2 regions of the Sphingomonas eleionomae genome follow, and region 1 is predicted to be linked to the other one. Evidence: predicted binding sites of a transcription regulator. Region 1 holds the regulator's gene; the other holds the start of a gene.

Evidence for each region. The regulator LexA, encoded in region 1, represses DNA repair genes until DNA is damaged. The targets are predictions, from matches to a motif close to GTTCCNCNCTTGTTCT.
Region 2: a site for LexA is predicted at 2,920-2,935, ahead of recA (recombinase RecA). Genes of this name have one in related genera too.

What each region holds. Positions count from the first base shown of each region.
Region 1 is NZ_JBLTWP010000004.1:473,817-478,370, reverse strand. It holds gene moaC (cyclic pyranopterin monophosphate synthase MoaC) at 1-256, shown strand, start outside; gene ACNI3Q_RS13450 (energy transducer TonB family protein) at 428-1,198, opposite strand; gene ACNI3Q_RS13445 (molybdopterin molybdotransferase MoeA) at 1,394-2,584, shown strand; gene lexA (transcriptional repressor LexA) at 2,642-3,331, shown strand; gene ACNI3Q_RS13435 (ComEC/Rec2 family competence protein) at 3,325-4,554, opposite strand, start outside.
Region 2 is NZ_JBLTWP010000001.1:208,295-212,848, reverse strand. It holds gene ACNI3Q_RS00945 (dicarboxylate/amino acid:cation symporter) at 1-707, opposite strand, end outside; gene ACNI3Q_RS00940 (glutathione S-transferase family protein) at 959-1,585, opposite strand; gene recA (recombinase RecA) at 1,764-2,843, opposite strand; gene ACNI3Q_RS00930 (response regulator) at 2,983-3,342, opposite strand; gene ACNI3Q_RS00925 (hybrid sensor histidine kinase/response regulator) at 3,382-4,554, opposite strand, start outside.

The DNA.
Region 1 (4,554 bases):
GATCCCGCTGTGCCACCCCCTGCCCCTGACCCGCATCGCGCTCGACGTGGTTCCAGACGACAGCGGCGTGACCGTGACCGCCACCGTCGGCCTGACCGGCCGGACGGGCGTGGAGATGGAGGCGATGACGGCGGTGTCGGTGGCGCTGCTCACCCTATACGACATGGTAAAGTCGCTGGATAAGGGCATGATCATCCGGGATATTCGCCTGCTGTCCAAGACCGGCGGCAAGTCGGGCGACTGGACGGCGGACTGACTGCCGAAACGGTTCGGCTGAATCCTTCGACAAGCTCAGGATGAGCGACTGTCGCCCAACTGCCCGCCACCTGTTCCCGCTCGTCCTAAGCCTGTCGAAGGACGCTGCCCCGCCCCCTTGGCAACCCCGCTCATCCTGAGCCTATCGAAGGATGCGTCCCTACGCCTTCGGCTATTCCTGCCCGCCAAACCGGCGCTGCTTCACGCCATAGGTGATCCGGATGCGCACCCATTCGCCATATTTCGACTTGCCGCCCACGCGCGGCGGGCGGACGCGGAATTGCCAAGCGGCGGCCAGCACCGCCCGGCCCAGCCGCGATCCGGGGCTTTCGCCGACGATCTCGCAATCCTCCACCCGGTAATCGGGCACGGTTCGGCACATGATCATGCCCCATCCCGGCCCGGCCGCGCTGGACAGATAGCCCGCCAGTTCGGAATCATAGGGTTCCCGGTACCAGGCGGCGGCATAGAGCGGTTCGCCATTGGGACCACTGCCGTCGACGCGCGGGGTATCGCCGGGAATGCCGGTATCCGGCGGCCCCATGGTCGCGCGCGGCGCGGGCGGGCCTGCGCGGCCGGGAGGCGGGGCGCGCCCGATATCGGCCTGCGCCATCTGATCGCGCGACAATTCGATCCACGGGGCCTTGGGGGCAAAATTCTTGACCACCGGTGCCGGCTGGACGGACGGCGTGACGGGGCTGGGCGGCAGGCGGTCGTCGGTTTCGCGCGGACGTTCGGTCGATGGCGGTGGCGGCGCGGCCGCGGGACGGGGCGCGCTGGCGGCGGCGGGCGGCTTTTCCGATACTTCAGCGGCGTCAAAGGTGCTGAGCGCCATATCCACCGGTTCGCGCCTGACCAGCCGGGGGGCCAGTGTCATCATCACCAGCACGATCAGCCCCTCGACCAGCAGCGCCAGCAGAAACGGGCCGCCCCGCCCACGCAACCGTTCCCCGATCCGGGTTCGCCACGTCGGGCGTTCGATGGACTTTGAAACCACGCGAGAAACTTCCGGGGGGCGGCAGGGCTGACTGTCGGGTTAGGGTGCAGATGCGGCCAAGACAAGGCAGCGCGGCGGACACGGTGCAGTTTCCGCGCGCGCCCTCTTTCCCGGCACCGATGCCCGTGCCACATCCGGCCGATGGCACCCCCGCTCCTCCCGCTGGCCGATGCACAGGCCCGGCTGATCGACATGGCCATGCCGGTCGCGGCAGAGGCGTTGCCCATCGCCGGTTGCGCCGGGCGCTGGGCCGCCGAACCGGTCGCCGCGCTGCGCACGCAACCGTCCAGCGACCTGTCGGTGATGGACGGTTATGCCATCGCCAATGCCGCACTGCCCGGCCCCTGGACGGTCATTGGGGAAAGCGCCGCCGGACGGCCGCATGCCGGGCCGGTCGGGCCGGGACAGGCGGTGCGCATCTTTACTGGCGCAGTCATGCCGGCGGGCGCCGACTGCGTGCTGGTACAGGAAGAGGCGGCGCGCGACGGCGACCGGCTGATCCTGACCGGGGCTGGCCCGGCCGCGCCCGGCAGCAACGTCCGGCATCGCGGGCTGGACTTCAGCTCGGGCGCAACGCTGATCCGGGCGGGCGAGCGGATGACCCCGGCGCGCCTCGCCATGGCTGCGATGGCGGGTCATGGCGCGCTGTCGGTCCGCCGCCCGGTACGGGTTGCCGTCGCGGCGACCGGCGATGAACTGCGCCCGCCCGGAACGCCGATGGGCGATGCACAGATACCGGAGACGAACCGGCTGATGCTTGCGGCGATGCTCGCCGATCTGCCCGTGGACATCGTCGACCTTGGCATCCTGCCCGATAACCTCGAAACGCTTACCCGCGCCTTTGCCAGGGTCGATGCCGACCTGCTCGTCACCAGCGGCGGGGCATCGGTGGGCGACCATGACCTGGTGCAGCCCGCGCTGGCGGCGGCGGGGTGGTCCATTGATTTCTGGCGCGTGGCGCTGCGCCCCGGCAAGCCGGTGATGGCCGGGCGGCGCGGCGATGCACTCGTTCTCGGCCTGCCCGGCAATCCGGTTTCGGCATTCGCCACGGCGATGCTGTTCGTCCGGCCGGCCATCGCCGCACTGGGCGGATCGGTCGACCCCCTGCCCCGGCTGACCCCCGCGATCCTGGCCGACCCCCTGCCCGCCAATGGCGAGCGCACCGATTTCCTGCGCGCGGCAATCCTGCCCGACGGGCGCGTCGGCGCGGCGGCGGTACAGGACAGTTCGATGCTGATGACGCTGGCACGCGCCACCTGCCTGATCCACCGGCCCGCTGATGCCCCGGCGGCGGCTGTGGGCGATCCTGTGGATATCCTTGTGATCGCTTGACGCCATACGGAACAAAGCATATACGTTCCCAGTCTGTTCCGACACGGAGGATTGGGGATGCTCACCAAAAAGCAGCATGAGCTGCTGTGCTTCATTGCCGAACGCCTGGGCGAAGACGGCATTTCCCCCTCGTTCGAGGAGATGAAGGAGGCGCTCGACCTCAAATCGAAATCCGGGGTGCACCGGCTGATCGAGGCGCTGGTGGAGCGCGGGTTCATTCGCCGCCTGCCCAATCGCGCCCGCGCGCTCGAAGTGCTGAAGATGCCGGAACGGGGCGATGCAAAGCGGAGCAAGGGTGCAAAACGTGGTGACGTAGCACCACTTTCGCCACCTTCCGCAGTGCAGCGGATGCCGGAACCGGCGAACGACGTCATCGAAATCCCGCTTCATGGCCGCATCGCCGCCGGTGTGCCGATCGAGGCGATGGAGGGATCGCAGATGCTGCCGGTGCCCGCCGCGCTGCTCGGGTCGGGTGAACATTATGCGCTGGAAGTGTCCGGGGATTCGATGGTGGAGGCGGGCATCCTCGACGGCGATTATGCCCTGATCCGTAAGACGGAATCGGCCCGCGACGGCGAAATCGTGGTCGCGCTGATCGACGGGCATGACGCAACGCTCAAATACTTCCGGCGCGAGGGTGCGATGGTCCGGCTGGACCCCGCCAATCGCAGCTATGATCCGCAACGCTACCGCCCTGATCAGGTGCAGGTGCAGGGCCGGCTGTCGGGGCTGCTCCGCCGCTACTGACCAACGGGCCTGGGCGGTGGTGCCACGGGGCGGGCTGGTCGTGGCGGCATCACCGTCGGCGGGTTCAGCCATGGGTGCGCCCCCGGCCCGCGCACGGTGCGAACCGTTCCGCTCGCCAGGGTGATCGCAACGCCGCCGGTCTCCGCCAGCGTTGCCCGGTCCAGGCGCAACCAGCGCGGTACGCATCCGGCCGGCAACCGGCGATCGGCAATCACGATATCGGCAACGGCACACGCATCGCGCATCGCGGTCCATTCGACGAAATGGGCACTGCGGGTGGCAACGACCCGCCAGCTGAGGCCATTGGCATCCCGGACATCGGCCAGGCACAGGTCCGCGCTGCACCGCGCATCGGGCAGGGTGCTGAGCGACAGCGCCTCGCCATCCACCCCCGCTGCCTCGCCCAGCATCGACCGGGTATAGTCCCCCGCCCGGTCGCGCAGCAGCGCCAGCCCGTCCCCGGCCCGGATGGCGACATGGCGGCCATCGCCGGTTACCAGCAGGTCGGGCGGCGGCACGGACAGCGCGCCCAGCGCGCCGATGGCAACGGGTACCGCGCCCCATCGCCGCCATCGCGTCCGCCAGAGCGCGATCCACAGCCCACCGCCGAGCATCGCGGCAAACGCCCATCCCGGCATCGCGGGCAGCATCCGGACTGATCCGGGCGCATCCGCCGTCCAATGGGCAATCGCCAGGATCAGGTCGATGGCCTGCCCCGTCACCCACCATAGCGGCGCGCCCAGCCCCACCGCATCCAGCAGCAGCGCCGCCGCCTCGGCCGGCATGATGACGAACGTGGTGAGCGGAATGGCGACAAGATTGGCAATCGCGCCGTACACGCCGGACTTGTGGAAATGGAACAGCGCAATCGGCGTCAGCACCGCCTCCACCACCAGCCCCGTCAGCAGCAGCGAGGCAAGCCCCCGGCCCAGCCGGGCAAGCCGCCCCTCGTCCCGCCGTTCGAACCAGCCCTGCACCGCCGGATGACTGTGCAGCGCGATGATCGCGGTAACGGCGGCAAAGCTCAGCTGGAAACTGGGGCCGGCCAGGCTTTCCGGCCACAGCAGCAGGACGACGAACGCGCCGGTCGCGACCAGCCGCAGCGTAATCGCCTCCCGCCCCAGCAGCATCGCGGCCAGGATCAGCAGCGCGGCGATGCACGACCGAACCGTCGGCACCTCTGCGCCTGCCAGCCAGGTATAGCCAAGCGCGGCCGCCGCCCC
Region 2 (4,554 bases), on a different contig from region 1:
CCGAACAGCGCGGCCAGATTGAACATGAAGCAGAACACGGCAATCGGGGCCAGCCGGATGACGACGCCGATCAGGCGCATGGAGATTTCGAACAGGCCCTGCATCGCGCGCTTGATCGATTCCGTTTCCGGCCGGTCCACCAGCACCAGCCCGATGCCGAAGAACAGGGCAAAGAACATCACGGCCAAGATGTCGTTATTCGCCATGGCGGTGACGATGTTGGTCGGCACGATCGCGAGCAGCGCGTCCATGCCGCTGGGCGTCGTGGCGGTGCGTTCGAGGATCGATCCGGCCGCGCCCTTGCCATCGGCCAGCATCTGGCGCGCGACGTCGGGATCGACGCCGCTGCCCGGTTGCAACAGGTTGACCAGAACCAGGCTGACGATAACGGCGATGGTCGATGCGACGATGGTCCAGCCCAGCGTTTTCAGGCCGATGCGCCGCAGCGAGCGGATCTCGCCCATCTCCGCAATGCCGACGACCAGCGCCGAGAACAGGAGCGGAATGACGAGCATGAACAGGAGGCGCAGGAACAGCTGACCCAGCGGCGCGGTGACATAGGTGGTGAGCGTCTTGACCCAGGACGCGTCGCCGGCGCCGTAATGCACCGCCAGGCCGATCAGCAGGCCGGCGGCAAAGCCGATCCCCATCTGCCATTGCAGCGACAGGCCGCGTCCCCCCTCGCCCGTTACCGTCGCTGTCGTCATGCCGTATGCGTCCCCTGTGTCCTGCCGTAGCGCCGCCAGCCTAGCCGGGGGGTCGGGCACAAGTCGAGACGGGCGCCACAAAAAACGCTGCGCTGCGGCGAGGATGGGGTTGCAGTGGCGGGGGGTCGCTGACCTGGTTCCGTGGGAAATGTCGCCATCCGCTGTGCATCGGCGGGCAACCAGCCGTCGGCACCAGGCTCGATCGGATCGCCGCCTATGCCAACCCGTTAAGTGCGGGCAATGCCGCGCCATCAGGCATAGGCATAGGGGCCGCCGGCGGCGAGCGCGGCCTGATAGGCGGGGCGGGCGTGGATGGTGTCGAGCCAGGCCGTGGTCGCGGGGTAGCGGCCGTCGAGCCCGGCGCGGGACCGGGCGGCCTCCAGCGGGAAGCTCATCATGATGTCGGCGGCGGTGAAGGATTGCCCGGCGAACCAGGGGCGACTGGCCAGTTCCGCCTCGACATAATCGAGATGTACGTCGATCATCGGCTGAAGCTTTTTCTGAGCGACGCCGCCGAGCAGCGGCACCTTGGACAGGACCAGCTTGACCAGCAGCGGCGGCATCAGCGACCCTTCGGCATAGTGCATGAAGAAGGTCCAGCGCAGCGCATCGTCGCGGTGCGACGGCGGGCCAAGGCGGCCATCGGCATGATGGACCAGATAGTCAATGATCGCGCCGGTTTCCGCGACGACGCGGCCATGATCCTCGATCACCGGCGACTTGCCAAGCGGATGAACCCGCTTGAGCTCCGGCGGGGCAAGCATCGTGACCTTGTCCCGCTGATAGCGGATCACCTCATAGGGCAGGCCAAGCTCCTCGAGCATCCACAGGATGCGCTGCGACCGGGAGTTTTCGAGGTGATGGACGCGAAGGGTCATGGCGGTGGCTCCGTGAAGCGGCGGCCAGTGCGGACTGACCGTTGCAGCAATGTTGGACCGGTTTCGCCGCCGGGTGTCAATCGGCGGGACGGAACGAGACGAACCGCAAAACGAGCGCGGCCCGGTGGACGTTCCACCGGGCCGCGCCGATCCTTATCCTTGCCGCAGCAGCAGGCGATTACATGTCGTCGACATCATCCTCGGCATCGGGGCCGGTCATCATTTCCTCGGCAACCTTCTCTGTACGCGCACGGATCGCTGCTTCCAGCTTGGCGCACAGTTCGGTATTTTCCTTAAGGAACGTCTTGGCGTTTTCGCGGCCCTGACCGATGCGGACGCTGTCATAGCTGAACCAGGCGCCCGATTTTTCGACCAGGCCGGCCTTGACGCCAAGGTCCAGGATCTCGCCGATCTTCGAGATGCCCTCACCATACATGATGTCGAATTCGACCTGCTTGAACGGCGGGGCGACCTTGTTCTTCACCACCTTTACGCGCGTGGCGTTGCCGATGATGTCGTCGCGGTCCTTGATCTGGCCGGTGCGGCGGATGTCGAGCCGGACCGAGGCATAGAATTTCAGCGCGTTGCCGCCGGTCGTGGTTTCCGGGTTGCCGTACATCACGCCGATTTTCATGCGCAGCTGATTGATGAAGATCACCATGCAGCGCGACCGGCTGATCGAACCGGTCAGCTTGCGCAAGCTCTGGCTCATCAGGCGGGCCTGAAGGCCGACATGGCTGTCGCCCATCTCGCCCTCGATTTCCGCACGCGGCACCAGCGCGGCGACCGAATCGACCACCAGCACGTCGATCGCGTTCGACCGGACCAGCGTGTCGGTGATTTCGAGCGCCTGTTCACCGGTATCCGGCTGAGACACGATCAGTTCGTCGATATTGACGCCCAGTTTCTTGGCATAGACGGGATCGAGCGCGTGTTCGGCATCGACGAAGGCAGCGGTGCCGCCCGCCTTCTGCGCCTCAGCAATCACGTGCAGGGCAAGCGTGGTCTTGCCCGAGCTTTCCGGGCCATACACCTCGATCACGCGGCCGCGCGGGAGGCCGCCGACGCCAAGCGCGATATCAAGGCCGAGCGAGCCGGTGGAGATCGCCTCCACCTGCATCGTTTCCTTTTGCCCCAGCTTCATCGCCGAGCCCTTGCCGAACGCGCGGTCAATCTGCGCCAGGGCGGCGTCGAGCGCCTTTTGCCGATCCGTGGAAGTCGCCATATCGGTGTCGATCACCTTCAGTTTCGCGGCCATTGTTCGTCCCCGTCGCTAGAAGAAATGCGTCATGCGTTCAATCGAATTGAACGTCATGTATCGCATTTGTTCCATGGGAACAAGTGGGGAACGAAAATGAACCCGCCCGCGCCGGCGGATTGGCCGGAACCAGCGGGGATCAGCCGATTAGCTGCGCCAGCGTCCGTTCGACCTGATCGAGGGTAAAGGGTTTGGCGAGGATCGGGCGGCCATGATGTTCGGCACGGATATCGTCGCCGCCGCTGCCCGTTGCCAGCGCAAAGGGGATGTTCGCCGCCGCCAGCGCATCGGACACGGGCCAGGACTGTTCGCCGCCGCGCAGATTGACGTCGACAATCGCCGCATCGAACCCGCGCGCATCGACCATGGCCAGCGCCTGATCGACGCTATCCGCCTGTCCGGCCATGCTGTGTCCGAGGAGATCCAGAAAATCCTCGATCATCATGGCAATGAGGGGCTCGTCCTCAATGACGAGGATCCGGGCGGGCGAAACGCTCATGCAACCATCCTATCGGCGCGGGCGGCGCTTCGCCAGCGTTCATTGCGCCGTCATAACGTCTCGCGCAGCTTGTGCAAGTTGTTGTACCGAAAAGGGTTTTGGCAAAAACGCAACATTGTCGATGGTAATCTGCTTGCGCGCCTGTTCCTCGGCATATCCGGACATGAACAGGATGGGCATTGCGGGGAACGCTTCCCGGACATGGCCGACCAGGGTCGGGCCGTCCATCACCGGCATGACGACATCGGTGATGAGCAGGTCCGGGCGCACACCGTCGCCCAGCATCTGCATCGCAACCTCGCCATTTTCGGCGGTCAGCACGGTATAGCCCTGTCGCGACAGCGCGCGTTCGGCGACGGCGCGGACCATATCCTCATCCTCGACCAGCAGGATGGTGCCGGTGCCCCACAGGTCGGGCGGCGCAGTGGCCCCCTCCGCCCGGGCGGCAGCAGCGGACGGGCCGCGAACGGGCCGCGCCGTCGGCGCCGTGGCGCGGTGGACGGGCAGATAGATGGTGAAGGTCGATCCGTGTCCCGGTTCCGAATCGGCAAAGATATAGCCGCCCGACTGCTTGACGATGCCATAGACGGTGGACAGGCCAAGGCCGGTACCCTTGCCGGTTTCCTTGGTCGTGAAAAAGGGTTCGAAGATCTTTGCCTGAATCTCCGGCGGGATGCCCGATCCGGTGTCGGACACGCGCAGGGCGGTATAGTCGCCCTCTGGCAGCACGCCGTCGCCGCGCCTGCGGATATCGGCGGCCGTCACCGACAGCGTTTCGATGCGTAGCACGCCGCCGCCATTGGGATGCTTGGCCAGCATCGCATCGCGCGCATTGACCGCCAGATTGACGACCACCTGTTCCAGCTGACCCGGATCGGCGCGGACGGGGCCAAGGCCGCGCCCGTGCTGGACCACCAGATCGACGGTTTCGCCAAGCAGCCGCTTGAGCAGGGCCGATACCTCGGAAATCACGTCCGGCAGCTGAAGCACCTGCGGCCGCAGCGTCTGTTGCCGCGAAAAGGCGAGCAGCTGACGCGTCAGGCTGGCGGCGCGATTGGCGTTGGACCGGATCTGCTGAATATCGTCATGATCGCCGTCGCCGGGATCGTGGCGCATCAGCATCAGGTCGCAATGCCCGAGGATTGCGGTCAGGATGTTGTTGAAATCGTGCGCAACGCCGCCGGCGAGCTGACCCACCGCCTGCATCTTGAT